Linked DNA regions of Azospirillum sp. TSH100. The protein of the gene in region 1 binds, or shares a complex with, the protein of each later gene. Links are inferred from orthologs where the notes say so. Each region holds a gene or a part of one and is shown on either strand. Other genes may lie near its edges. The genes, in order: E6C72_RS12815 and uvrB.

The links.
Region 2: the proteins of E6C72_RS12815 (region 1) and uvrB are in contact, whole or in part, in a crystal structure (PDB 7EGT), measured with the Thermus thermophilus proteins. The link is inferred for Azospirillum sp. TSH100 from one-to-one orthologs. Residues at the interface, in WP_096412145.1 of Thermus thermophilus: His654, Arg656, Phe657, Gln666, Asp668, Glu669, Lys680, Arg681, Leu682, Ser683, Lys685, Tyr686, Ala687; in WP_096411307.1 of Thermus thermophilus: Glu23, Leu25, Arg26, Asp27, Gly28, Glu29, Arg30, Phe31, Arg55, Glu326, Asp327, Phe328, Glu379, Ser382, Gln383, His398, Gly400, Arg401.

The regions. Positions count from the first base shown.
Region 1 is NZ_CP039634.1:2,699,874-2,710,999, reverse strand. Bases 1,121-4,158 are described here. They hold E6C72_RS12815 (ATP-dependent helicase), read left to right. Parts: upstream 1,121-1,485; coding sequence 1,486-3,831; downstream 3,832-4,158. Other genes in these bases: E6C72_RS12810 (hypothetical protein), read left to right, coding at 3,968-4,158. Outside these bases: E6C72_RS12820 (response regulator transcription factor), read right to left, coding at 224-904; more of E6C72_RS12810, read left to right, coding at 4,159-5,164; E6C72_RS12805 (50S ribosomal protein L11 methyltransferase), read left to right, coding at 5,270-6,160; E6C72_RS12800 (TerB family tellurite resistance protein), read left to right, coding at 6,241-6,711; E6C72_RS12795 (M24 family metallopeptidase), read left to right, coding at 6,825-8,888; E6C72_RS12790 (chemotaxis response regulator CheY), read left to right, coding at 9,134-9,499; E6C72_RS12785 (protein phosphatase CheZ), read left to right, coding at 9,612-10,694; E6C72_RS12780 (hypothetical protein), read left to right, coding at 10,895-11,126. UniProt on the Escherichia coli protein: A helicase with DNA-dependent ATPase activity. Unwinds DNA duplexes with 3'-5' polarity. Translocates on single-stranded DNA with 3'-5' polarity. Initiates unwinding more efficiently from a nicked substrate than double-stranded DNA.
Region 2 is NZ_CP039634.1:2,323,168-2,338,741, reverse strand. The notes cover bases 1-2,974. They hold uvrB (excinuclease ABC subunit UvrB), read left to right. Parts: upstream 1-403; coding sequence 404-2,545; downstream 2,546-2,974. Other genes in these bases: E6C72_RS11065 (lytic transglycosylase domain-containing protein), read left to right, coding at 2,630-2,974; E6C72_RS11075 (sensor domain-containing diguanylate cyclase), read right to left, coding at 1-130. Outside these bases: more of E6C72_RS11065, read left to right, coding at 2,975-3,541; E6C72_RS11060 (alpha/beta fold hydrolase), read left to right, coding at 3,579-4,436; E6C72_RS11055 (alpha/beta hydrolase), read right to left, coding at 4,458-5,606; E6C72_RS11050 (hypothetical protein), read left to right, coding at 5,816-6,319; E6C72_RS11045 (GNAT family N-acetyltransferase), read right to left, coding at 6,323-6,979; E6C72_RS11040 (hypothetical protein), read left to right, coding at 7,293-7,529; E6C72_RS11035 (globin-coupled sensor protein), read right to left, coding at 7,615-8,961; RNA polymerase sigma factor RpoH, read right to left, coding at 9,315-10,205; E6C72_RS11025 (MucR family transcriptional regulator), read right to left, coding at 10,938-11,348; E6C72_RS11020 (HU family DNA-binding protein), read right to left, coding at 11,384-11,659; E6C72_RS11015 (TerC family protein), read left to right, coding at 12,096-13,088; E6C72_RS11010 (hypothetical protein), read right to left, coding at 13,141-13,599; E6C72_RS11005 (acetoacetate--CoA ligase), read right to left, coding at 13,601-15,553. UniProt on the Escherichia coli protein: The UvrABC repair system catalyzes the recognition and processing of DNA lesions. A damage recognition complex composed of 2 UvrA and 2 UvrB subunits scans DNA for abnormalities.

The DNA.
Region 1 (11,126 bases):
CACATAGGCACCGCCATTCCCGCGCTGTAGTTCGCTTTTGGTCTTAGACCGCTTCCTCTATGCCTGCGTCCGCGGCCCCTTTCCGGGCGCGGCAAACGGAAATGCGCTGCAAAAGGCAACGCTCCGCTCCGCCGGCCGCCTGCCCCGGATGGAAGGGGCGGACGGCCGGAACGGAAGGCGGGCGGGGCCTTTCGGCAGAGCGGTATGCTGGATCGGGTGGGGATCAGACGGTGGCGGCGACGCCGGTCTCGGCGGCCTGATCGCCGATGCCGTTGTTCAGCGCCCAGATGGCGGCCTGGGTGCGGTTGGAGGCGTTGATCTTGCGCAGCAGGCTCTTCAGGTGAACCTTCACGGTGGCTTCCGTGATGTTCAGGTGGTTGGCGATCATCTTGTTGCTGTTGCCGTTCAGCAGGCAGCGCAGGATCTGCACCTCGCGCTGCGACAGACCCTTGCGGCGGGTCGGCAGCTCGGCACCCATGTCCTCGGTGCGGCCGCTGACCAGCAGCTCGGCCAGATGGGTCGGGAATACCTTCTCGCCCATCATCACCAGCTTGAGCGACTGCATCAGCGCCTCGCAGGCGATGTCCTTCAGCAGATAGCCGCCGGCACCGGCGCCAAGCGCGGCCGACAGGCGGCGGGTGTCCAGATCGTTGGTCAGAATGACGATCCGGATCGACGGGTGATCCTCACGCAGGCTGCGCATCGCATCGACTTCCTCGTCGGCGCCGCTGGGCAGGTCGATGAGGATCAGGTCCGGGGTCTTGCCGGTGCCGAGCGTCGACAGACCCTCGCGCAGGCTGCCGGCCTCGCCGACGACGTTGAACGAGGTGCCTTCGAACAGACGCTTCATGCCCTCACGGAAAAGCTTGTTGGCATCGATGAGGAAAACGTTGATGGCATCCATGGTCTCAGCCCGCCTTTTGTTCCGTTCCGATCAAAGTGGCGCCGGATGGCGCTTCGGAGGCATCCCCGACCTTCCGCTCCCGCGTCCGGTCCGCTCCCCCTCAGGGTTCGGGGGTGCCTCGTTGTGATCCATAGATACCCCCGATTTGCGCGGCGCAAAATTTCGCTTAGGTAAATTTCGCGTCGAGCAATGGGCATATGCCGTAAGCCTGCATAAGACAAGATGAGGACATAACGGGGATAGTTATGGTCAGTTGGAATAACTGCCTGTGACAGAAAAGGGGAAAACGTTAACGGCGGGTCTGTGACTTCGTCGTGGTCCCGGACTACAGTGTCCGGTGACTTTCCTGCCGAACGGCATCGCCGGGACAGAACTACGTCATCGCCCGATCGTTGGGGGCCTATATCCGGGAAAGTCGCCCTTTGGCATAAGCGTGGGCGTATCGTTTCGTGCGCTCCGACCGGGTGTGCCGCCACTGACGGGGGTCGTGCGGGGCCGTTCTGTGCTGTATACGTTCCAGCCGCGAGGGCGCATTTTCATGCTCTCGCCGATTTTTTCGTCCATCCCCAGGCCGGGACGCCATGTCAGACGCTTATGATGATGATCCGTTGAGCCACGCCGCTCCCGCCGCTGCCTCGGGCTTTTCGGATGCCGGATATCCCGCTGCGGCACAGCGCTTCGCCTATCTGGACGGGCTGAATCCGACCCAGCGGGCGGCGGTGGAGGCGCTCGACGGTCCGGTCCTGGTGCTGGCCGGCGCCGGCACCGGCAAGACGCGGGTGCTGACCACCCGTCTGGCCCATCTGCTGATGACCCGGCGCGCCGCCGCCTTCCAGATCCTGGCGGTGACCTTCACCAACAAGGCCGCCCGCGAAATGCGCGAGCGCGTCGCCCATCTGGTGGGGATCGAGCCGGAGGGCTGGTGGCTCGGCACCTTCCACGCGCTGGCCGCCCGCATCCTGCGCCGCCATGCCGAGCTGGTCGGGTTGAAGTCGAACTTCACCATCCTCGACACCGACGATCAGGTGCGTCTGATCAAACAGTTGCTGGAAGCCGAGAACATCGATTCGAAGAAGTGGCCGGCCCGTCAGGTGCTGGGCGCCATCGAACGCTGGAAGGACCGCGGGCTGACTCCCGACCGGCTGGGCGACGCCGATGGCGGCGAGGTGGCCGGCGGCCGGGTGGTGGCGATCTACCGCGCCTATCAGGAGCGCCTGCGCACCCTGAACGCCTGCGACTTCGGCGATCTGCTGCTGCACAACCTTGCCATCTTCCAGAACAATCCGGATGTGCTGGCGGAGTATCACCGCAAGTTCAAGTATGTGCTGGTCGACGAATATCAGGACACCAACGTCGCGCAGTATCTGTGGCTGCGCATCCTCTCCCAGGCGCACAAGAACATCTGCTGCGTCGGTGACGAGGATCAGTCGATCTATGCCTGGCGCGGTGCCGAGATCGGCAACATCCTGCGCTTCGAGACCGACTTCCCCGGCGCCACCATCATCAAGCTGGAGCAGAACTACCGCTCCACCGGCCATATCCTGGCGGCGGCATCCGGATTGATCGCCAACAACCAGGGTCGGCTGGGCAAGACGCTGTGGACCGAGGCGGACGGCGGCGAGCCGGTCAAGGTCAAGGCGGTGTGGGACGGCGAGGAGGAGGCGCGCTGGGTCGGCGAGGAGATCGAGACGCTCCAGCGCAAGGGCACGCCGCTGTCGCAGATCGCCGTGCTGGTCCGCGCCGGTTTCCAGACCCGCGAGTTTGAAGAACGCTTCATCACGCTCGGCCTGCCTTACAAGGTGCTCGGCGGTCCGCGCTTCTACGAGCGGCAGGAAATCCGCGACGCGCTGGCCTATTTCCGCGTGGTCAATTCCGGCGACGACGATCTCGCCTTCGAGCGCATCGTCAATCTGCCCAAGCGTGGCGTCGGTCCGGCGGCGATGCAGAGCCTTTACACCGCCGCCCGTGCGCGCGGGCTGTCGCTGACCGAGGCCGGCTGGGCGCTGACCGAGACGGACGAGCTGAAGCCGAAGCTGCGCGCCACCCTGCGCGGGCTGCTGCAGGACTTTTTCCGCTGGCGGACGCTGATGGCGACGGTGCCGCACACCGAGCTCGCCCGCACCGTCCTCGACGAGTCCGGCTACACCCGCATGTGGCAGGAGGACAAGACGCCCGAGGCCCCCGGCCGGCTGGAGAACCTGAAGGAACTCATCACCGCCATGGCGGAGTTCGAGAACCTGCCGGGCTTCCTGGAGCATGTCGCGCTGGTGATGGAGAACGCCGAGGCCGCCGGCATCGAGCAGGTCACGGTGATGACCCTGCACGGCGCCAAGGGGCTGGAGTTCGACCATGTCTTCCTGCCGGGCTGGGAGGAGGGCGTGTTCCCCAACCAGCGCGCGCTGGACGAGACCGGCATCGCCGGGCTGGAGGAGGAGCGGCGGCTGGCCTATGTCGGCCTGACCCGGGCGCGGCGCCGCGCCTATGTCAGTCATGCCGCCAACCGGCGGCTGTACGGCAACTGGGTCAGTGCCGTGCCGTCGCGCTTCGTCGAGGAGATCCCGCAGGACAATGTCGAGGCCGAGGCCGCCAACGGCCTGTTCGCCGGCAGTGGCGGCCGTGGGAATTTCGGCGGTGGATTCGGCGGGGCCGGGGCGGGGGGATATGGCGGCGGCGGCTTCCAGTTCCGCGGCTCTACCCGGCAGGCACCGGCGCCCAAGACGATCACGCTGGACCAGGGCGCCTACGCGGTGGCGCCGCGGCCCCGGCCCGATGCGCCCTTCGCCAAGGGGGCGCGGGTCTTCCACCAGAAATTCGGCTACGGCACCGTCGTCGGCGTGTCGGAGGACAAGCTGGAGATCGACTTCGACCATTCCGGCAGCAAGAAGGTGATGGACAGCTTCGTGGTCCCCGCCGACAAGGCGGGCTAAAGCGAGGTCAGCCCGCCGACGGGGCGGGCTGAACCAAACAGGCTGGCCGGTTGCCGCACTGTGATGGCCGTCACAGCCGCGGCAGCCGTTACCGCCGAAGATTGCGGCGGTAAAACGGAGCCGGAGGCCATCCACCGTGTTCGGAACGGGCAGCGTCAGTTACGAGGTTCAGAGCCGCCGCGAAGGCCGCTGGCGCATCGAAGGGGCCTATACCGACCAGGAGTCGGCGCTCTCGGCCGCCCGCTCGCAGCTGGCGGCTTCCGGGGTGGAGGAGGCGAAGGTGGTGAAGTTCCGCACCGTCGCCGGCCTCTCGCTGGAAACCGTGATCCTGCACAAGACCGTTCCCCAGCCCCAACGCAAGGGCCTGACCCTGGGCGGCACGGCGGACGGCGCGCCTCTCTGCCGCACGCCGGACGACCTCCGCGGCTTCGAGAGCCGGGTGGTGATCGGCAGGCTGCTCCGCCCCTATCTGGATGCCCAGCGCATCACCCCGACCGAGCTGCTGCATTCCTGGCCGCTGTTCCGCCGGCTGGAGGAGCAGGGGGCGCTGCTGGGCGCTGCCATCCACGCCGTCGCCCGCCATCATGCCGATCTCCACAGCGTCTCCCATGCCGGCCGCGCCCGCGAACTGCGCCAGCTGGTCGAGGCGGTCAGCGGGTTCGCCCGCGACACGCTGGCCGAACGGCGCAGGCTGCCGCGTTTCGACTCCACCGACCTGCCCGGCACCAGCGGCGCCATCGACGAGGCGGTGGGGGCGGAGGGCCATGACGCGTTGTTCCTCGTGCTGCTGTCCCAGCATCTGGAGGTCGGCGGAGCGCTGGCCGGGAAGCTGGACCTGCTGCTGGCGATGATGGGCGAGGATGCCGAACCGCGGCATCTCTCCCTGCTGGACGGGGTGGTCGCAGACATCATGGGGTCCGCCGATACGGTGAAGGAACTGCTGGGAGCGCAGCCCAGCCTGCATGCCGGGCTGTGCGTGCTGGCCGACGCCCTGTTCGACCGCGATCCCGAGCCGGCACTGGCGCCGATGGCCGCCTCGCTGCGCCGGGTCTGCCGGCTCGCTTTGGAAGGCCGGGCGCCGCAGAGCCGGACCGTCCTGCTGGAACGGCTGCGCCAGAGCATTGCCGGCGACCAGCCGCTCGACCGCCGCGACGCCAAGGCGGACGGGATGTTGACCCGCGACATCGCCGACCGGCTGAAGGGGGCCGATGGCACGACGCTTGGCGGCGCGGCGATGGACAGGGCGCTGGAACGCCGGCTGCTGCGCCACCGCCAGTCGGTGCTGCGCGCCCAGGGCATGCACGACATCGCCGACCGGCTGACGGGCCGGTAGGGGTTCTCAGCGAAGCGAGGAGGCCTCCGGAATCCTTGGTCTCTTTCCGGCTTGATGCTAAAAACGCCGCTTCTGTTCTCGCGTCGTCGTCGGAAAGCCCCTGTCATGTCGCAAACCCCGCTCTGGCGCATCGCGCTGGTCGTTCCCGAAGCCCATGCGCCCGCCTTTGCCGAGGCGGTGGGCGACCATGCCGATGCGGTGTCGACCTTCGAACTGGAGGAAGGCGGCAACTGGCTGGTCGAGGCGACCCTGTACGGCGCCCCCGACGAGGCGCGCCTGCAATCCCGCGTCGCGGTGCTGGCCAAGGCCCTGGGGATCGAGGAACCGCGGCTGGCGATCGAGAACCTGCCGCCGATCGACTGGGTGTCGCACAGCTATCAGGGCTTCCCGCCGATTCGCGCCGGGCGCTTCTTCGTTCACGGCTCCCACCATGAGGGCATCGTGCCGGCCGGCAGCATCCCGCTGCTGGTCGACGCCGCCACCGCCTTCGGCACTGGCGAGCATGGCTCGACCAACGGCTGCCTCCAGGCGCTCGACCGGCTGTCGCGCCATCTGAAGCTGCCGCGCGGCGGACGGCGCGGCGCGCTCGACATGGGCTGCGGCTCGGGCATCCTGGCGCTGGCGGTGGCCAAGCGCTGGCGCGTGCCGGTGACCGCCGTCGACATCGACCCCGAAGCGGTGCGCGTCACCCGCATCAACGCGGCGCTGAACGGGCAGAAGACCATGATCCGCGCCCAGGGCGGCGACGGCTACCACACCCCGATCGTCGGGCGGCACAAGCCCTACACGCTGATCACCGCCAACATCCTGGCCCGCCCGCTGTCGCGGATGGCGCCGCAACTGCGCCGCCATCTGAAGAAGGGTGGCTATGCCGTGCTGGCCGGGCTGCTGAACCGGCAGGAACGCCATGTCATCCAGGCCCACCGCAACCAGGGACTGCGGCTGGTCGCCCGCATTCCGGTCGGGGAGTGGACCACTCTTGTGGTCAAGCGTTAATCCGGGGGCCGTTGAAACCATAGGGCCGTGATGCGACTTCCCCTAGGGACGATGGTCAGACACGTTTCTGGGGAGCCACCATGCTGAACCGCATCCGGTCCTTGTTCACGGGCGACGACGGCGTCGATCCGGGCGAGGACGCCTTGCAAGCCGCCGCCGCCGCCCTGATGGTCGAGGCCGCACGCACCGACGACACCATCTCCGAAGCGGAGCGCGACCGCATCCTCTCGGTCGCCCGCCGTCACTTCAAGCTGAGCGAGGAAGAGGCGCAGGACCTGCTGTCCGCCGCGGTGTTCGACACCGAGGACGTGTCGCCCTACCTCCGCTACGTCAGCGTCATCATGGACCGCTGTCCGCCCGGCCACCGCCTCTGGATCATCGAGATGCTGTGGGAGGTCGCCTACGCCGACGGCGTTCTGAACGACCTGGAATCGAGCCTGCTGCGGCGGATCGGCGGGTTGCTGCACGTCTCCGACGTCGAGCGCGGCGAGGCGCGCAAGCGCGTGCTGGAGCGGCTCGGGCTGCCGGACGATGCGGGGCTGCCGGTCTGACGGGGTGGGGTAGCCCACCCCGACCGGCATAGCCGCCACCCCGCCGCTTGCGCCCGGCCGGCGGGGTGCCTAGCCTGTGGCGATAGGATTCACTCTTCCGAGGAACAGGTTCCGTGCCCAGCGCGATTCCCTCCGCTGCCTATCGTGGCGACGACGCCCTTGCGACCCTGTTGACCGAGGCCGGGACCGGCCGGTCGCCCGCCGATGTGCGCGCCCTGCTGGCCGGCGTGCTGGCGGCGCCCGAGGGGGAGGAGCCCGCCGCCTGGACCCTGCTGGTCGGCGAAAGCCTTCCGCCCGTGCTGGCCGAACAGCTCCAGGCGTTGAAGGCGCTGCTGGCCGGCGAGGCGCCGACGGCCGGACCAGGCCCCGCGCAGCGGCTGGCCGACCTGCGCGCCGCGCTGAAGCGCCGCGATCTCGACGGATTCATCGTGCCGCGCGGGGACGAGCATCAGGGTGAATATGTGCCGCCGCGCGCCCAGCGGTTGGGCTGGCTGACCGGCTTCACCGGATCGGCCGGCAACGCGGTGGTGACCGCCCGGCATGCCGCGATCTTCGTCGACGGCCGCTACACCCTCCAGGTCCGCAGCGAGGTTCCGGCCGATCTGTACGAGTACAAGCACCTGATCGACGATCCGCTGACCGACTGGATCGTCGCCGCCCTACCTGAAGGCGGACGCTTCGGCTTCGATCCCTGGCTGCACACCATCGGCTGGGTGGAGAAGACCCGCGCCGCGCTGGAACGCGCCGGCATCCTGCTGGTGGCGTGCGAGGACAACCCGCTCGATTCGGTGTGGCAGGGCCAGCCGCCGGCCCCGCTGACCCCCGTGGTGCCCCAGGATGACGCCTTCGCCGGCGAAAGTTCCGCCGACAAGCGGGCCCGGCTGGCCGACGAACTGGGGCAGAAGGGCATCGCCGCCGCGGTGCTGACCCAGCCGGACAGCATCGCCTGGCTGCTGAACATCCGCGGTGCCGACGTGCCCTGCACGCCGCTGCCGCTGTCCTTCGCGATCCTGTCCGCCGATGCGTCGGTTGAGCTGTTCCTCGACCCGCGCAAGCTGGCGCCGCAGACCCGTGCCCATCTGGGCAATCAGGTGAGGGTGCGGCCGGTGGAGGAGTTCGGGCCGGCGCTGGACGCCGTCGCCCGCGGTTCCGCCCGTGTGCTGGCCGACCCGACCTGCACCTCGGCCTGGATCGTCGACCGGCTGCATCTGGCCGGCGCGAAGGTGGAGCGCGACGGCGACCCCTGCGCCCTGCCCAAGGCCTGCAAGAACGCGGCGGAGCTGGCCGGCACCCGTGCCGCGCATGTCCGTGACGGCGCCGCCCTCGTCCGCTTCCTGCACTGGTTTTCCGAAGAGGCGCCGAAGGGCACGCTGACCGAACTGGCGGTGGTGGAGCGGCTGCTGGCCTGCCGGCGGGAGAACGAGCGGTTCCGTGGCGTCAGCTTCGACACCATCGCCGGGGCCGGACCGAATGGCGCCATCGTGCATTACCGCGTCACCCCGGAGACCGACCGCCGGCTGGAGCCGGGCGGCATCTTCCTGCTGGACAGCGGTGCGCAATATCTGGACGGCACCACCGACGTGACCCGCACGCTGGCGGTCGGCGATCCCGATCCGGCGATGGCGGCGGAGATGCGTGACCGCTTCACCCGGGTGCTGAAGGGCCACATCGCGCTGTCCACCGTGCGCTTCCCGCGCGGCACGACGGGCTCGCAGCTGGACGTGCTGGCGCGGCTGCCGTTGTGGCAGGCCGGCCTGGACTATGACCACGGCACCGGCCACGGCGTCGGCAGTTTCCTGTCGGTGCATGAGGGGCCGCAGCGGGTGTCGAAGGTCGGCAACAGCGTGGCCCTGCAGCCGGGCATGATCCTGTCGAACGAGCCGGGCTATTACAAGACCGGCGCCTATGGCATCCGGATCGAGAACCTGATCGTCGTCCGGCCGGTGGAACCGGTCGGCGAAGCGGCTGGCGAGCTGGCCGGGGCCGAACGGCCGGTGCTGGAGTTCGAGCCGCTGACCCTGGTGCCGATCGACCGCGCGCTGATCGAGCGGGCGCTGCTGAGCGACGCGGAGGCCGCCTGGGTCGACGCCTATCATGCGCGGGTACGCGAATCGCTGGCGCCGCTGCTGGATGATGCGGCCCACGCCTGGCTGGCGCAGGCGACCGCTCCGCTGTGATCGGAGCGGGCGGCTGTATCAATTGTCGGCCGGAGGCTGGGGGCGCCCCTGATTCCGCAAGATGTTGCCACCCGTGGTAACACGTTCTTTACCCAGCTGCTTCAGTGTGACCCAAGGGGATGACTTTTGGCGGCAGTTAGGGCACTACAGTCGGCATCACTTCCCGGATTACGGCGCAGCCCCCGCGCCGGGTGGGCGTAACGGCCGGACAGACACCGGCAACGGATTATTGCGGAGACGTCTAGATGAAGATCCTCGTCGTCGATGATTACGCCACCATGCGGCGCATCGTGCGGAACCTGTTGACCCAGATCGGCTACACCGACATCGACGAGGCCGGCGACGGCGTGTCGGCGCTGGCGAAGCTGCGTGAGAGCAAGTTCGGCCTCATCATCTCCGACTGGAACATGGAGCCGATGACCGGCTTGCAGCTCCTGAAGGAAATCCGTGCGGATGCGAAGCTGGCGGCAACGCCCTTCATCATGGTCACCGCCGAGAGCAAGACCGAGAACGTCATCGCCGCCAAGCAGGCCGGCGTGAACAACTACATCGTCAAGCCCTTCAACGCCGACACGCTGAAGCAGAAGATCCAGGCCGTCATCGGCGGCTGATCTTCGGGTTTGCGATGTGGGGCAGCAGGGACGGCCGCAGCCGTCCGGCGCCCGGTTCGGCCGTCCGGGTCAGTGCGGCGGCCGGCGCATTCAGTTTGGGGAGTGGACCGGTTTGGAGCAGCTTCCGCAGCTGTCCGATGAAGAGTTCGAGCAGATCGAGGACGCCATCGCCCGATCGGCGAAGGGCAGGGCCTTCCTGCGGCGGCTCCACCGGCGGTCCCTCGGGGCCGCGACGGAAGAAGTGCGCGCCATGCTTCAGGAGTTCCGCGACTCCTGGAACCGGCAGAACGAGGCGGTGGAGGCCGGCAAGCATGTCGGCGTCCTGCGCCGCGAACTGATGGAAATGGCCGCCTCGATCGAGCAGGCGAGGCGGGAAGTGGCGGCGCTGCGGCCGCCTGACGGTTCGGGCGACAAGATCCTGTCGGCCACCAACGAGCTGGACGCCATCGTCATCTCGACCGAGCGCGCGTCCTTCGAGATCCTGAATGCCGCCGAGCGGCTGATGGATCTGGCGGGCAAGCTTCGCGCCAGCGGCGCCGATCCGGCGATGTGCGGCGAGATCGACACCCAGGTGAACGACATCTTCACCGCCTGTTCCTTCCAGGATCTGACCGGCCAGCGCACCAGCAAGGTCGTCAACGCGCTCCGCTACATCGAGCAGCGCGTGATGGCGATGATCAGCATCTGGGGCGAGGATGGGCTGGCCGGCATCATCGTCAAGGAAGAGCAGACCGACACCCGTCCCGACGCCCATCTGCTGAACGGTCCGCAGCTGGACGGTCACGGCGTCAGCCAGGCCGATGTCGACAGCATGTTCGACAGCCCGGCGCCGGCTCCGGTCGCGCCGCCACCGCCGCCACCTCCGCCGCCGCCGGCACCGGTCCAGGCGAGCCAGGCGGACATCGACAGCATGTTCGACGCGCCCGCTCCGGCTCCGGTGAAGGCCAGTCAGGCGGACATCGACAGCATGTTCGATTCGCCGGCGCCCGCCCCCGCGGTGGCTAGCCAGTCCGACATCGACAGCATGTTCGACGCGCCTGCCCCGGCTCCGGCCAAGAAGCCGGTGCCGAAGCCGCCGGGGGCCGCCCCGAAGGCCAAGGCCGCCGCCAAGCCCGCCCCGCCGCCGCCACCACCCGCAGCGGCCGAGCCCCCGGTTCCGCTGGATCAGGCCGCCATCGACGCCCTGTTCGGCTAAACGACGGGCTTGGGCCGCCGTGCCGGCGGTCCCGGGGCCGAAGAGCCTCATGGGTTTCCCCGGATTGACCGACCCAGCCTGCCGATGGCCGGATGGAGGGCGGTCAACCGATCAGAACGCAGAACAGACGCGCGACCAGACATCCATCACCACAGGCCACAGCCGGCCGTTTCCGAGAGGCGGGACCGAGGATGAAGCAGATGACCAAGCCCTTCATGGCCGAGCTTCAGAAAGCCCGCAAATCCGGGCACCCGTTCCAGGCCCTGATCGAAGATGGCGCCGCGGCGTCTTCGGCTCTTCCGGCGCCGACCCAGGTGGTCCAGGCCGACAACACCGAAGTGCTGCGGGCCGTCAGCGAACTTGGCGCCAAGCTCGACCGCTTCCTTGCCATGGACGCGGCGCAGATCGACCAGATCCAGGTCGAGATCGCCG
Region 2 (15,574 bases), 370 kb from region 1 along the record:
ACTTATCTGACATGAAAGGTTCCGCCGGATACACGTAAAGATCGTCGGTCGAGGCATTGACGCGGTGTCTAGTGGAGTTGATCTTCAGTCGAGTTGACCGGACCTGCTCCGCAAGGCGCATCAGCTTCATTCTCCAAATAGGTCCAAATAGGATAGTGCCATAACCTATTGCGATGCTCAAGATAGAGGTGCCAAGCGAATGTTTCATCGATCTCTGGATGATTTTCTTGGCCCAATACTCCCGTATCCGGTTGTGACGGGGACGCGCTCGGCAAGCGGAAGCCCGGTACCGGTGATGTTTCCTATTGTGAATAGCGCTCAGCCCACGCTCGACAGACGGGGGCGTTGCGGCCATATAATCGGTTCCCGTTCCGTACCCCTCCTCTGATCGGATCGCCGCCCCATGGCAAGCCCTGTCCTGTCCGCCATTCCTGCGAGGCCGCTCGCGAAGCTGGAAGCCGGAAAACAGTTCGTCATCTCGTCGGAGTTCACGCCTTCGGGCGACCAGCCGAATGCGATCGCGGAACTGACCGCCGGCCTGCGCCAGGGTGAGAAGGATCAGGTGCTGCTGGGCGTCACCGGGTCGGGCAAGACCTTCACGATGGCACACGTCATCCAGACGGTGCAGCGGCCGACGTTGATCCTGGCGCCCAACAAGACCCTGGCGGCACAGCTGTATGGCGAGATGAAGTCGTTCTTCCCGAACAACGCGGTGGAATACTTCGTCTCCTACTACGACTATTACCAGCCGGAGGCCTACGTTCCGCGTACCGACACCTACATCGAGAAGGAATCCTCGATCAACGAGCAGATCGATCGTATGCGCCACTCGGCGACGCGGGCTCTGCTGGAGCGTGACGACGTCATCATCGTGGCGTCGGTGTCCTGCATCTACGGCATTGGTTCGGTCGAGACCTATTCGGAGATGACCGTCGATCTGCGCAAGGGCGAAGTGATCGCCCAACCGGAGCTTCTGCGCAAGCTGACGGAGCTTCAATACAAGCGCAACGACGCCGCCTTCGGCCGCGGTCTGTTCCGCGTGCGCGGCGATACGGTGGAACTGTTTCCGGCCCACATGGAAGACCGGGCGTGGCGCATCTCGCTGTTCGGCGACGAGATCGAGGGCATTCATGAGATCGATCCGCTGACCGGGGAGAAGCTGGCGGCGCTGGAGGCGGTGCGCGTCTATCCGAACAGCCACTATGTGACGCCAAAGCCGACGCTGAATCAGGCGATCAGCCAGATCAAGAAGGATCTGAAGGACCGGTTGGAGGAGTTCGCCGCCGAGGGCAAGCTGCTGGAGGCACAACGGCTGGAACAGCGCACCACCTTCGACATCGAGATGATGGCGGCCACCGGCTCCTGCGCCGGCATCGAGAATTACTCCCGCTATCTGACCGGCCGCGCGCCGGGCGAACCGCCGCCGACCCTGTTCGAGTACCTGCCGGGTGACGCGCTGCTGATTGTCGACGAAAGCCACGTCATGGTGCCGCAGATCGGCGGTATGTACCGCGGCGACCTGATGCGGAAGTCAACGCTGTCCGACTATGGCTTCCGCCTGCCCAGCGCCAAGGACAACCGCCCGCTGAAGTTCGAGGAGTGGGAGGGCATGCGGCCGCAGACGGTCTTCGTATCCGCCACCCCCGGCCCATGGGAAATGGAGCGCACCGGCGGCGTCTTCACCGAACAGCTGGTCCGCCCGACCGGCCTGATCGATCCGCCGGTGATCATCCGCCCGACCGAGACCCAGGTCGACGACCTGATCGGCGAGTGCAAGGAGGTGGTCGCCAAGGGCTATCGGGTGCTGGTCACCACCCTGACCAAGAAGATGGCGGAGGCGCTGACCGAATACATGCACGAGGCGGGCCTGCGCGTGCGCTACATCCACTCCGACGTGGAGACGCTGGAGCGCATCGAGATCATCCGCGACCTGCGGCTCGGCGCCTACGACGTGCTGGTCGGCATCAACCTGCTGCGCGAGGGTTTGGACATCCCGGAATGCGCTCTGGTGGCGATCCTGGACGCCGACAAGGAAGGCTATCTGCGCAGCAAAACCTCGCTGATCCAGACCATCGGCCGTGCGGCGCGCAACGTCGACGGACGGGCGATCCTCTACGCCGACAAGATCACCGACAGCATGAAATACGCCATCGATGAGACGGCCCGCCGCCGTGAAAAGCAGATGGCCTATAATCTGGAACACGGCATCACGCCGGAGTCGGTAAAGAAGGCGATCGGCGACATCCTGGAAAGCGTGTTCGAGCGTGGCGACCACGTGACGGTGAAGACGGGCCTGAACGCCAATGAGCTGGTCGGGCATAACCTGAAGAGTGTCATCGCCGATCTGGAAAAGCGCATGCGCGCCGCCGCCGCCGATCTGGAATTCGAGGAGGCCGCCCGCCTGCGCGACGAACTTCGCCGGCTGGAGGCGATGGATCTGGGGCTGGAAACTCCCGGCAGCATCGGCATCAGCAGCGCCCGCCAGGGGCGCGGCATCCCTGAAGGGGCGCCGAAGAAGCAGGGCCGTCGCCGCCGCGGTCCCTGACCTGCGCCCCTTGTCGTCGTCAGGTTGCATCACCATACTTCCGCTTCCCGTAGCGTGACGCGGGATTGCAAAAAGGGGTGTGGGGTGTTTTTTCGTCGTGTCGTGATGGTGCCGCTGATCGCGCTGGCGCTGTGGGGCGTCGGTGGCGGATCGGCATCCATCGCCAAGACGGCGGACGCCCAATCCGCGGCGAAACCGAAGGCGGTGGCGGAACTCCCGCCACCCTCGCCGAAGATCAAACCCGGTGCCAAATCCGGTGATTGTGAACTGGCCGAGCAGGGCGATGCCGATGCCGCCTTCCGGCTGGCCCGTCGCTATCTGTTCGGCAAGGGTGTTCGCAAGGACCGGCGGCTCGGCACCGCCTGGCTGCGCGCGGCCGCGTCGCGTGGGCATCCGGAGGCGCGGCGGCTGGTCAATTACGTTCCCGGCCGCATGGGGCGCATCCGTCCCTGGTGCCGTCCCGGCGGCGGTCCGGTGCGCGAAGTCGGGCCACCGCCGTCCGAGGTGGTGGCGTTGGTCAATTCCATCGCGCCGAAATACGGCCTCGATCCGGCGTTGGTGCTGGCTGTGATCCAGGCGGAAAGCGCCTTCCGCACCGACGCGGTCTCGCCAAAGGATGCCGCCGGCCTGATGCAGTTGATCCCTGACACGGCCGACCGCTTCAGCGTCGGCGATGTCTTTGATCCCAAGCAGAACATTACCGGCGGGGTGAAGTATCTGCGTTGGCTTCTGGCCTATTTCCAGGGTGACGTGACCTTGGCGCTGGCCGGCTACAATGCCGGGGAGGGGGCGGTCGACCGCTACAAGGGCGTGCCGCCCTATGACGAGACGCGCAACTACGTCCGCATCATCCGCCGCATCTATGACAACACCCGCCATCCCTTCGATGCGTCGGTGACGGAGCCGTCATCGGCGATGCCGGCCATTCGTGCTGCGGTGGAAGGTGCTGTCGAGGCGGAGTTGCCTCGCGCCGGCAAATCGCCGAAAAAGGGATAGTCTGATCCAGCCTCAACAGGAGTGCCCGCCCGTGCCGATGTCCGAACGCAGCGTCCTCGGCCTCAGCGCCGCCGGGTTCCACAAGATTGCCTATACCCAGTGGGGACGGGACGATGCCGCACGGACGGCGGTCTGCGTGCATGGACTGACGCGCAATGGCCGTGATTTCGACCGGCTGGCTTTGGGGCTGGCAGATCGCTGGCGCGTCGCCTGCCCGGACGTCGTCGGGCGCGGGCGCAGCGACTGGCTTCCGGTGCCGGCGCTCTACGGCTATCCGCAATATTGTTCCGACATGGTGGCGCTGATCGCCCGCATGGGGGTGGATGCGGTGGACTGGGTCGGCACCTCGATGGGCGGACTGATCGGCATGACGCTGGCGGCGCAGGCCAACAGTCCGATCCGCCGCATGGTCATCAACGATGTCGGCCCCTTCATCGCCCAGGCCGGCCTGCAGCGGATCGCCGATTATGTCGGGAAGGACCCGGTGTTCGAGGATCTGCCGGCGCTGGAATCCTACCTGCGCTTCGTCCTGATGGGATTCGGCACGATCAGCGACGAATGCTGGCGCCATATGGCGGAGCACAGTGCGCGGCCGCTGCCCGATGGTCGCTTCCGACTGGCTTACGATCCGGCAATCGGCGATGCCTTCAAGACCGCGCCGATCGGTGATGTCGATCTGTGGGCGCTGTGGGACCGTGTGCACTGCCCGGTGCTGGTGCTGCGCGGCGCGGATTCCGATCTTCTCAGTGCCGAGACGGCGGCACGGATGGCGGAACGGGGACCGGGGGCGGCCGGTTTGGTGCGGGTGGTGGAAATCCCCAACATCGGCCACGCCCCGTCGCTGATGACGGACGAACAGATCTCCATCGTCCGCAGCTTCCTGGCTGAGGGCTGACCGTCCTCCGAAGGGGGCGGATCAGTTCACCCGGCGCAGCACCGTGTCCAGCCGGCCATGGCCGTCCTTGTCCAGCCAACTGGCGGCGACACGGCCATCCGGGCGCAGACGGTAGCGCAGGATGTTGCGGCCCTTCTCGTCAAAGACGAGCTCACCACTCTCGATCCGGCCCTTGCGGCGGACCCGTTCGGCGGGCTGGTCGGCTTCCATGCCGGCACCCAGCACATAATCGGCGTAGACGGCGTCACCTTCCGCCTTCTCCACCGACAGGGCGACCTCGCGCCCGTTGATGTAGCTGCCGTACCACATGCCCATATAAGGGCGCAGCGCGGTGGTGGCGTCGTTGCCCTTGGCGGAGCCCGAGGCGTTGCCGGGCAGGGCAGCCTGAAGCATCTCCGCACTCGGGCTGCGGCCCCAGGATTCGTCGCAGGGTGGGTCGTTTGGTGTCGGCGGTTCCTCGGCGAAGCGGACGATGCAGGCGCCGAAGCGGCGGACGAACAGCCCTGTGTTGGCGGCGCCATGGCCGGTCAGCAGCGACGGCTGGTCAACGATCAGGCTGCCGAGCCCGCGCTGGCTCAGGATGCTGCGGGCCGGTTCGGCGCGCCCGCCCGGATCAAAGTCGTCGCCATGAAAGAAGAACATCATCACCCGGGCCCGGCGCACCTCGCGCAGGATCGGCCAGAGCTGCGCGGCGTTCTCGCGGTAGCTGTCGAAGGCTTCGGTGAAGTTGCCGAAGGCGGCCGGCGCGGTGGCGACGACGGCGTCGATGGCATTGGTCTGGCCGGCGGCGATCAGGGAGATGAAGGCGCCGAAGGACTGACCGGTCAGGGCGACCCGGCGATAGCCCTTGGCCTTCAGCGTCTCCGAATAGCCGGCCAGCGCGCGGGAGCTGTTGGGCAGAGTGTCGCTGACCCGCATGCGGTCCAGCCGGTAGACGTCCCAGCCTGCGTCGCGCAGGGCCTTCATGTAGAGCGGGGTGGGGGCCTCTGAATCTTCGGAGTCCACCGAGCGGCCATGGCTCCACACCACGGCACCGCGCGCCTTGGCCGGGCCGGCCAGCGATGCCTCGCCATAGGCGGACTTCAGAACGATCTGTGCCGTTGCCGGGTGGGCGACCGTCAGGCCCCCGGCAACAGCCAGTCCGATCGTCGCGACCAGTCCGAGAACCATCCCCCGAATCGTCCGCCCCATGCCCAGCGATCCCCCCTGTACTGCGAGTCGCTTCAGGATTGCCGCGGTTCGTTAACGCGACCTTTCCACGATTTTCAGTGTCACGATCGACCGTTTTTTGTCACAAGCGCAGGCGCAAATAAGAATGACTCGCAATTAGGAGCGATAGGCGCTACGATGTCTCTGCAACCGGATGAAGGAGCATCGGCATGTGCGGGACGGTGGAAGAGGGGCGGCCCTCGCCCTGGACGGTGGCGGATCTGACAACCGCCGAACGGGCGCTGCTGACCGGCGTGCGTCAGTGGTTTCGCGCCGGCACTGCCGGGGCGATGGCGTCGATGCGCATCGGGCTGAATGTGGCGGGGGTGCCGAACACCGCGTTGCTGCCGCTGTTCGCTCTGCTCGGTACCTTCGCGGTGGCCGGAGCCCGCCGGCCGGAGATCCGATGCCCAGCCTGCAACCGGATCAGTGCCGATGAGGCCGCCTTGCTTGATTCCTTGGCCGCCGTGCAGGGTGGCGATGCGGAGGTGGCAGCGCAACTGTTCGACCGCTGGCTTCCGCCGGTGGCGCTGTGCATGGCGACCGATGCCATGGGCGAATTGGGCGGGATCCTGGATGGTGCCCGTATCTTCCTGCCGCGTCGCCGGGCGGCGCGACTGGTTTCTCCCGCAAGCGGTGTGGCCATGGTCGATGTGGCAATGGCGGCGGAATAAGGATCAGTCGGTGGCGAGATTCATCCGGCTGGTGGTGTTTGACGCCGTGCCGGTGGCGTCGTTGTCTTTGGACAGTCGCTTGTGCAGAAGCCACTGGTCGATGGCGACGCGGACCAGCCGGCCTTCCGGCGTGTGGTAGAGAAATTGCCCGCGCTCCCGTCCGCAATGCTGGTAACCCAGCCGTTCATAGAAGGGCAGGACGCCGGCATTGTCGCGGTCAACGCCCAGTTCAGCGTAAGGAACACCGCGCTGGATCACCACCCGCTCGGCTGCCCGGAGCAGCCGGGCGCCGATGCCGAGCCCGCGAAAGGGCTGGAACACCCGCAAGGCCCATAGGGTGGCGCGGCCGCTTGGCCGCTTGCGCAGAAAATCGATGCAGATCTGCCCGACTGGGAAGCCATTCGCGTCGGCCAGCAGCATGGCGCCGTCCCCCCGTTCCTGGAGGCGGAAGGCGCCGGCAATGATCTCGCGATGAGGGGTGTGCAGGCCGTACCATTCCAGCGTCGTCAGATCCTCCTGTCGTGCCTGACGAACGGTCAGCGGCAGCGCGAGCGTCGCGCAATCACCATTTTCGCCATAGCCGCCTTCTGCCGCTTCCGAGCCGGAGCGGTCGTTTGTGGGCGTGCCATAAATGTCGGCGCGGCGCCGCGCTGTTGCCATGATGCCGATGCCTCGCAGGTTCTTTCCCGCAACATGCCGCCGATCGGGGGACGGCCTCCATTGACAACCCTACACGGTATGCGGACGTTCCCACGTGGCGCGGTCGGGATAAGGCTTTCGGCCAGGTGGTCCTGTCTCGTTCTCGGCATAAAATAAAATTTTACTATAAATAATATTATCTCGGAAGGCAGAGTGTTTGCATTGAAGATTCACTCGAAGATGAAGTTTTCCATGAAATCTGCGCTTGGTTTAGTGGCAGATGTCTTGTTGACGTCTGGGAATGGTCTTTGCTAAGTCTCCCCGAAGAGATCACGTGGCTATCTTTGGAAAGAATAAGATAAATTTCCCTAAAATGCACTATACGGGGCGGGGTGAAATCATGATGAGAATCGTCAATCTGGGACGTACTGGGCTTTTCGTGGCGATGCGCGGCGGTGTCCTGGCCAGTCTCGGTGGCCGCAGCCATTGGCGTAGCGCCGATGATGTTCGCCTTGCGGCTCAGGCGGAAAATATCCCGATCTGTGATCTGGTGGTGCGCACGCTGCCATAATCGGTCGCATCACGGCAGATCCTGAATCGGAAAGGGCGCGTTCCAGGGAGCGCGCCCTTTCCGATTCAGGATGATGCTGGGCGGATCAGCCGGCGCGGACGCGGGCCAGGAAGCGTTCGACTTCGGCTTTCAGGGTACCGGACTGGCGCGACAACTCGTTGGTCGCCTCCAGAACCTGCCGCGCCTCTTCGCCAGCATTGGCGGCCGATGCATTCACCGCGGTGATGGTCTCGCTCACCTCGCGGGTGCCGATCGAGGCTTGCTGCACATTGCGGGCGATCTCCGTCGTGGCGGCACCTTGCTCTTCCATGGCGGTGGCGATCGAGGTGGAAATCTCGTTGATACGGGCAATGGTGCCGGAGATGGAGCGGATGGCCCCGACAGCCTCCTGGGTCGCCCCCTGGACGGCGCCGATCTGCGAATTGATCTCTTCCGTCGCCTTAGCGGTCTGATTGGCGAGGCTCTTCACCTCGCTGGCGACGACGGCGAAGCCCTTGCCCGCTTCGCCGGCCCGCGCCGCTTCGATTGTGGCGTTCAGCGCCAGCAGGTTGGTCTGGCTTGCGATGTCGTGGATCAATTTCACCACCTGTCCGATGCGGCTGGCCGCATCGGCGAGACCCTGAACGGTGGCGTTGGTCCGCTCCGCTTCCGTCATCGCGGCGTTGGCGATCGACGCCGACTGGGTCACCTGCTGACTGATCTCTCCGATGGAGGCAGTCAGTTCTTCCGCCGCCGCGGCAACGGTCTGGATGTTGACCGATGCCTCTTCCGCAGCGGCGGCGACCTGGGTCGATTGTTCGCTGGTGACTTCCGCCGTGCGGCTCATCGCCTGGGCGGTTCCCTGAAGCTGCTCGGCGGCGCTCGCCACCGCCTGCACCACGCCCTTGACCTCGCGCTCGAAGCTGTCGGCGGTGCTGCCCAGTTCCCGTGCGATGATCGCGGCGGTGTTCAAGTCGATATAGACGGAGGTGGCGAGGTCCATATCCAGAAACACCGCCTTGTTGATGGCCTGGAGAAGCTGCGACAGCTTTTCCGGCTTCTTGCGGTGGACCTGGGTTGCCAAGTCGATCAGCTTGTTCAGGGTGAAGCAGTAGGCGCCGGTGTACCAGCGCGGCTCAAGCCCGATGCGCTGGTGAGTCTGGCCGATCTTCAGGACTTGATTAACATAGGCCTCGTCGAAGGTGCCGGTGAAGACGTTGCGCAGCCAATGCTGCTTCTGCAGGTCGCGGGCGCGGCCGGTCACCGCCGGGTTGGCCAACATTGGCGCCACCTGAGGCACCGTGCGCAGGTAGCCGTAGAACTCCTCCAGAATCTGATCGATCCGCTGCGCCAGATAGGGTTGGAACTCCCGCAATGTTGCCTTCGTCGCCTCGTCAATGCGCAGGAAGGTGATGCGGTCGATGATCGATTGCGTCTGGGCAGCGTGCGACATGGAGCCCCTCTCCCATTTGAACTATAACGAGCGTACTAAGTATTGGCGAAAATGCAATATTTCCTGCGGGCCGCACATCATGCGCAGGCATCTGTATCTTTGCATCGGTCACTTTGTCGCACGGCATAAAAAATCAGCAATAAAAAGAACAGTTTGCAAGTCGTATGGAGTGAATACCGCACAGTCCGGGAAACAAAAGGCCGGCGGAGCCATGGGCGCCGCCGGCATTGAGGTGACAGGTCTGGAGGCAACAGACGGGCAAACGGCCCGTGGGAACAATGCGGGGCACGGCCAAGCCGGTCCCGCACAGGTCCCGCCGGCTGCCATGGCCGCCAGCGGGAGAACAGGGTGGATCAGGCCACCATTGGTGTCACCGGGCGGCGCAGGGCCTGCGCGGCGCTCAGAACCGCCTTCTGGAGCTTTTCGAAGGCCCGAACCTCGATTTGGCGTACCCGTTCGCGCGACACCGAGAATTGCTGGCTCAGCGCTTCCAGGGTCGAAGGGTCGTCCTTCAAGCGGCGTTCGAACAGGATGCGGCGTTCACGGGCGTCCAGCCGGTCCAGCGCCTGCCCGACCAACCGGCGGCGCAGCGCAAGTTCGTCGGCCTCGGCAAGCATGGTGTCCTGGGTTGGCCGGTCGTCGGCCAACAGCTCCAGCCAGTTGGTTTCGCCATCGGTCGAAAGCGTTGCGTCGAGCGAGCTGTCGTTGGCGGCGAGGCGGCGGTTCATTTCGACCACCTCTGTCTCGGGCACGTCCAGCTCGGCGGCGATGGTCGCTACCGTCTCCGGCGACAGGTCGCCCTGTTCCAGTTCGGCCATCTGGCTTTTCAGGCGGCGCAGGTTGAAGAACAGCTTCTTCTGGGCGGCGGTCGTGCCCATCTTAACGAGCGACCAGCTGTGCAGGATGTATTCCTGGATCGCGGCGCGGATCCACCAGGTGGCGTAAGTGGCGAAACGGAAGCCGCGCTGCGGATCGAATTTCTGGGCGGCCTGCATCAGGCCGACATTGCCTTCGGCGACGAGATCGACCAGCGGCAGGCCATAGCCGCCGAAGCCACGGGCGATCTTGATCACGAGACGGAGATGGCTGCCCACGAGCTGTTCCAGGGCCTGCGGGTTCCCGCGTTCCCGCCAGGCGATGGCGAGATCCCGCTCGACATCCGGCGCGAGGATGGGGAAGCGCTTGGACTCCTCAATGTAGCGGGTCAGGCTGGCGTTTTCACCGGTCAGCAGTTTCTTCAGCACGTGATTGCCTCCTCTCCAACGCTTCCCGGGCAGCCTCATTTCAAAGGCCGGCCCGGTCGGGGCCCATGGCGGGGATCGCCCTAGAGGCGATGATCCATTGGCGGACGCAGGAATATCGTCCGTCTCTTCGGCTCTGGCTGGTCTTGGTTTGTAATGGGTTTGTAATTGGGTTGGTATTTCGCCTGGCGCCTTAAGGAACTGCGTCCTTATGACAATGCTAATGTGGCCGCAGAAATGCGACGGATCAACCCTGTAAAGGGCGTGTTCCGGGTGTTTTTCGGCGTATACCCAGGCTCTTCTTCCACCCGCACCGGCAGTCCGGAGGAGGAGGCATTCCTATGACCCCTGACCTTCGGCCGGGTGACTTCCGGGCGAGCGGTTCTTCCCCAATCGGTCGGCCGTGATTCCGACCGGCCGACATCGCTATGCCGCATCCGCGAAACCGATCGGAGGCAGCCAAGTCCCCGGTCGACCGGGATAGCGGGAGGCGACTATGCCTCTGCGACGAGGAAGGTGATAGGACCGCCCGTGGTCCCTCAACCATACCGGAACCCTAGATGGGAAGGCCGAGCCGCTTCACCACTCGAACATTGGTCATAGGACGTTGAGGGGGGCCAGGGTACCCCGGGCGGAGTGCGGTGGATTGCGACGGCGAGCCGAGATGCGGATGTCGGATAAAGAAAAAGGCGCGTCCCAAAGGACGCGCCTTGTCGATCAGCGAAGCGAAGGCTCTCACTCGGCCGCCGCACGCTTGCGGCCAAGCCCGAGCTTGGTCGCCATTTCAGAACGCGCCTTGGCGTAATTCGGGGCAACCATCGGGTATTCCGGCGGCAGGCCCCACTTGGCGCGGTATTCGTCCGGCGTCATGTCGTAGACGGTCTTCAGATGCCGCTTCAGCATCTTCAGCTTCTTCCCGTCCTCCAGGCAGACGATGTATTCCGGCGTGACCGACTTCTTGATCGCGACGGCCGGAACCAGTTCGGCCTTGGCCGGGGCCGGCTTCTCATCGCCCAGGCTGCGGAAGGCGACCTGGACGCTGTTGATCAGCGTGGGCAGATCCTGGACAGGCACCGAGTTGTTGCCGACATAGGCGGCAACGACCTTGGCGGTCAGAGACTGCAGTTCGGTTTGATCGATGGTCATGGCTGCGCTCCCCGTAGGACGTGGTTACGGGCTGCTCAGCCGTTCACCAGATCGCGCAGCTGCTTGGCCGGCTTGAACTTCGGAGCCTTGGAGGCGGCGATCGCCACCACTTCGCCGGTGCGCGGGTTGCGGCCTTCACGGGCGGCGCGCTCGGCCACCTCGAAGATGCCGAAACCGGCCAGGCGCACATCTTCGCCGCGGCCCAGCGCGCCGGAGATGCCCTCGAACACAGCCTGAACGACCTTGGCCGCGTCGGCCTTCTTGATGCCGGCGTTGGTGGCGACGGTTTCGATCAGCTCGGCCTGGTTCATGCAAAACTCCATTTGTTCGGTTTGGTTTCGGTTTTTCGGAGTTATTGGCAGAACGGCACCATCCGCACAAGAGCGAACACAGATTGGGCAACCGATGGTGTTTTTCTTGCGCGTCATTCGTTCGCCATCTGTGGCGTCGCTGCATCAAGTGCCGAGTCCCGATGGCATTTCGTTTGGAATCACCGCAGTTTTCCAGGGCTTCGGCATCCCGGTGGCGCTGTTGCACCTGCGACTCGCAAAGGCCAGCGATAGGGGCAAACCGACTTTTTTGCTTCCGCAGAAGCATGCGCTGTTTGTCCCGATCTTGACCCCGGCCTGGGCGACACCATCTGGCAGGAAGTTCGGGTCCGGGCCCCTCTGACGATCGAGGCGTCGGTCGTGATGTCGGAACCGCTTGATCTCTCCGCTAACGCAGCGTCATCAAGTGGGTTTTGCGATGGATGTTTTGCTTTCTATGGTTTTCCTCGAATTTTTGGGAAAACCTGTCTGGATTTGGTTGATCTTTGTCAGCATCGTGCTGACTCTTCTGGTGCTCGATCTGGGTGTTCTCAACCGCAAGGACCATGTCATCGGCGTCGGCGAAAGCCTGAAACTCTCGGCCTTCTACATCGCGGTCGCTCTGCTGTTCGGCGGTTGGGTCTGGTGGTCGATGGGCGGGGAAGCCAGCTTGCAGTATTACACGGGCTTCTTCGTCGAAAAGAGCTTGTCACTTGACAATGTCTTCGTCATATCGCTGATTTTCAGCTATTTCGCCGTGCCGCGTGAATTGCAGCACCGGGTGTTGTTCTGGGGCATCCTGGGCGTCATCGTTCTGCGCGGCCTGATGATCGGCGCCGGCGCGGCGCTGGTTTCCGAGTTTCACTGGATCCTCTACGTCTTTGGTGCCTTCCTGCTGCTGACCGGCATCAAGATGCTGTTCGCCAAGGATGAGGAGACCAACATCGGCGACAATGCGGCGTTGCGGTTCCTGAAGCGCCATATCCGGGTCACCGACCGGTTCCATGGCCATCACTTCATCGTCAAGCAGCCGGTGGGCGACAGCGGCGTCATGCGCTGGACGGCCACGCCGCTGCTGCTGGCGCTGATCATGGTGGAACTGGCTGATCTGGTGTTCGCTGTCGACAGCGTGCCGGCGATCTTTGCCATCACCACCGACCCGTATCTCGTCTACACCAGCAACATCTTTGCCATCCTGGGCCTGCGTGCGCTGTATTTCGCCCTGGCGGCGATGGTTCATCGCTTCCGTTATCTGAAGTACGCCCTGGCCCTGGTTCTGGTGTTCATCGGCGGCAAGATCTTCTACACGCAGGTCTTCGGCAAGCCCGATCCCCTGATCGCGCTGGGCGTCACCTTCGCCCTGATCGGCGGCGGCGTGCTGGTCTCGCTGTGGAAGACCAGCCGGGAGACCAAGACGGCGGCTGCCGAGTGAACAGGTTTTTTGAGAGGGAGGGGGCGGCAAAGGGTGCCGCCCCTTTTCCGTTTCAGAAACCCAGCGTCGCCAGTTCAGCGATGCTTTGCCCGGCACTGCGGTGGAGGATGAAGCGGCCGCCAGCCGCTTCCCACGGATCGCGGGCCTTCTCGCGGTCGTCGACCAGAATGGCGCCGGGTATGGCATAGCGTGCCTTGTCGCGTGCCATGCAGGTGATGACCGGCACGTCGGCCCCCAGCATGCGGGCAACCCAGCGTTTTTTCTGCTCCGGTGCCCAGCTGCCCAGCGGCAGACCGGTCAGGATGGTCGGGCGGTGTGGTGCGCAGAAGGCCCAAAGCTCCTGCGCGTCGTGCATGAACTCCAGCGTGCCGAAGAAATCGCTGTGGCGGGACAGTGCCCGCCACATCTCCTTCATTGGCAGCTGTTCCGGCCGCTTGCCGGTGACTGCAACGACGCCGCGGTCGAAATCGGCAAGCACGCCGTCAAGGTCGAGGAACAGCTTCGCCGGCACCTCAGGCTCCGCTCAGTTCCGTCCGCTCGCGGAACTCGTCGAGAGCCTGCGGGTTGGACAGCGCCTCCGTGTTCTTGATCGGCCGGCCGTGGACCGCATCGCGCACTGCCAGTTCTGTGATCTTGCCGGAGCGCGTGCGCGGGATGTCGGTGACCTGCACGATCTTCGCCGGGACATGGCGCGGGGAGCAGTTGTCCTTGATCCGCTTGCGGATCGTTCCCGCCAGAGCCTCGTCCAGTGTCATGCCCTCGCGCAGGACGACGAACAGCACGACGCGCACGTCGCCGTCCCATTCCTGGCCGATGCAGACCGCTTCCATGATTTCCGGCAGCTGTTCGACCTGGCGGTAGATCTCCGCAGTGCCGATGCGTACGCCGCCAGGGTTCAGCACCGCGTCGGAGCGGCCATAGATCACCCAGCCGCCATGTTCGGTCTGCTCGATGAAGTCGCCATGAACCCAGACGTTGGGGAAGCGGTCGAAATAGGCGGAGCGGTATTTCGAGCCGTCCGGATCGGCCCAGAAGCCGATCGGCATGCTGGGGAAGGGGCGGGTGCATACCAACTCGCCCTTCTCGCCGCGGACGGCGTGGGCGTTGTCGTCGAAGGCCTCCACCGCCATACCAAGGCCGCGCGTCTGGATCTCGCCCTTCCAAACCGGGGAGATCGGGTTGCCCAGCACGAAGCAGGACATGATGTCGGTGCCGCCGCTGATCGAGGCGAGGTGGACATCCTGCTTGATCGAACGATAGACGAACTCGAAATTCTCCGGCATCAGCGGCGAGCCGGTGGAGGTCAGGGTGCGGACGCTGGCGAGGGAATGGGTCTTCACCGGCTCCAACCCCGACTTCTCCAGCGACTGGATGAACTTGGCCGAGGTGCCGAATAGGGTCACCTGCTCCGCATCGGCGTAATCGAACAGGATGTGGCCGGTCGGCGCGAAAGGCGAACCGTCATAGAGCACCAGAGTGGTGCCGCTGGCGAGACCGGTCACAAGCCAGTTCCACATCATCCAGCCGCAGGTGGTGAAGTAGAACAGCCGGTCGCCGCGCTTCAGGTCGCAGTGCAGCCGGTGTTCCTTGACATGCTGGAGCAGCGTGCCGCCGGTGCCGTGGACGATGCATTTCGGCTTTCCGGTGGTGCCGGAGGAATAGAGGATGAACAGCGGATGGTCGAAGGCGACCCGCTCGAAGGTCGGCTCGGCCGCCGGGTAGGGCGCCATGAAGTCCTGGAAGCCGACGGCACCGGGAATGGCCGAAAGATTGGGCGCCTTGTCGACATAGGGCACGATGACGGTGGCGACGACGGTCGGCAGGTCCTTCAGAACCTCGGCCACCTTGGCGCGGACGTCGTGGCTCTTCCCGTTGTACCAGTAGGCGTCGGGAGCGAAGACCACTTTCGGCTCGATCTGGCCGAAGCGGTCGGTGATGCCCTGGATGCCGAAATCGGGCGAGCAGGAGGACCACACCGCGCCAAGGCTGGTGGTGGCGATCATCGCCGCCAGTGTTTCCGGCATGTTCGGCATGATGGCGGCAACGCGGTCGCCCTTGCCGACGCCCTTGGCCTTCAACGCCTGCTGCAGGCGGGAGACGGTGGCCTTCAGTTCCGCCCCGCTCCAGCGGTACTTCACCTTGTCCTCGCCCCAGAAGACGACGGCGTTGTCGTTCAGCGCGCCGGCCAGCAGGTTTTCGGCATAGCTGAGGCGGGACTCCGGGAACCAGCGGGCACCCGGCATCTTCTCGCCGTCCAGCAGGTCGACGGCGCCGAGGTCTCCGGTCAGCCCAGCCCATTCCCACAGGAAACGCCAGAACCGCTCCTTCTCCGCGATCGACCAGTTGTAGAGCGCGTCGTAATCGTCCAGCCGCAGTCCGAAGCGCGCATTCGCCGCCTCGCGGAAGGCGGTCAGGTTGGCCTGCGCGATGCGTTCCTCACTCGGGCTCCACAGCGGAATGTCCATTCTCGGTTCCCTCAGCGTCTC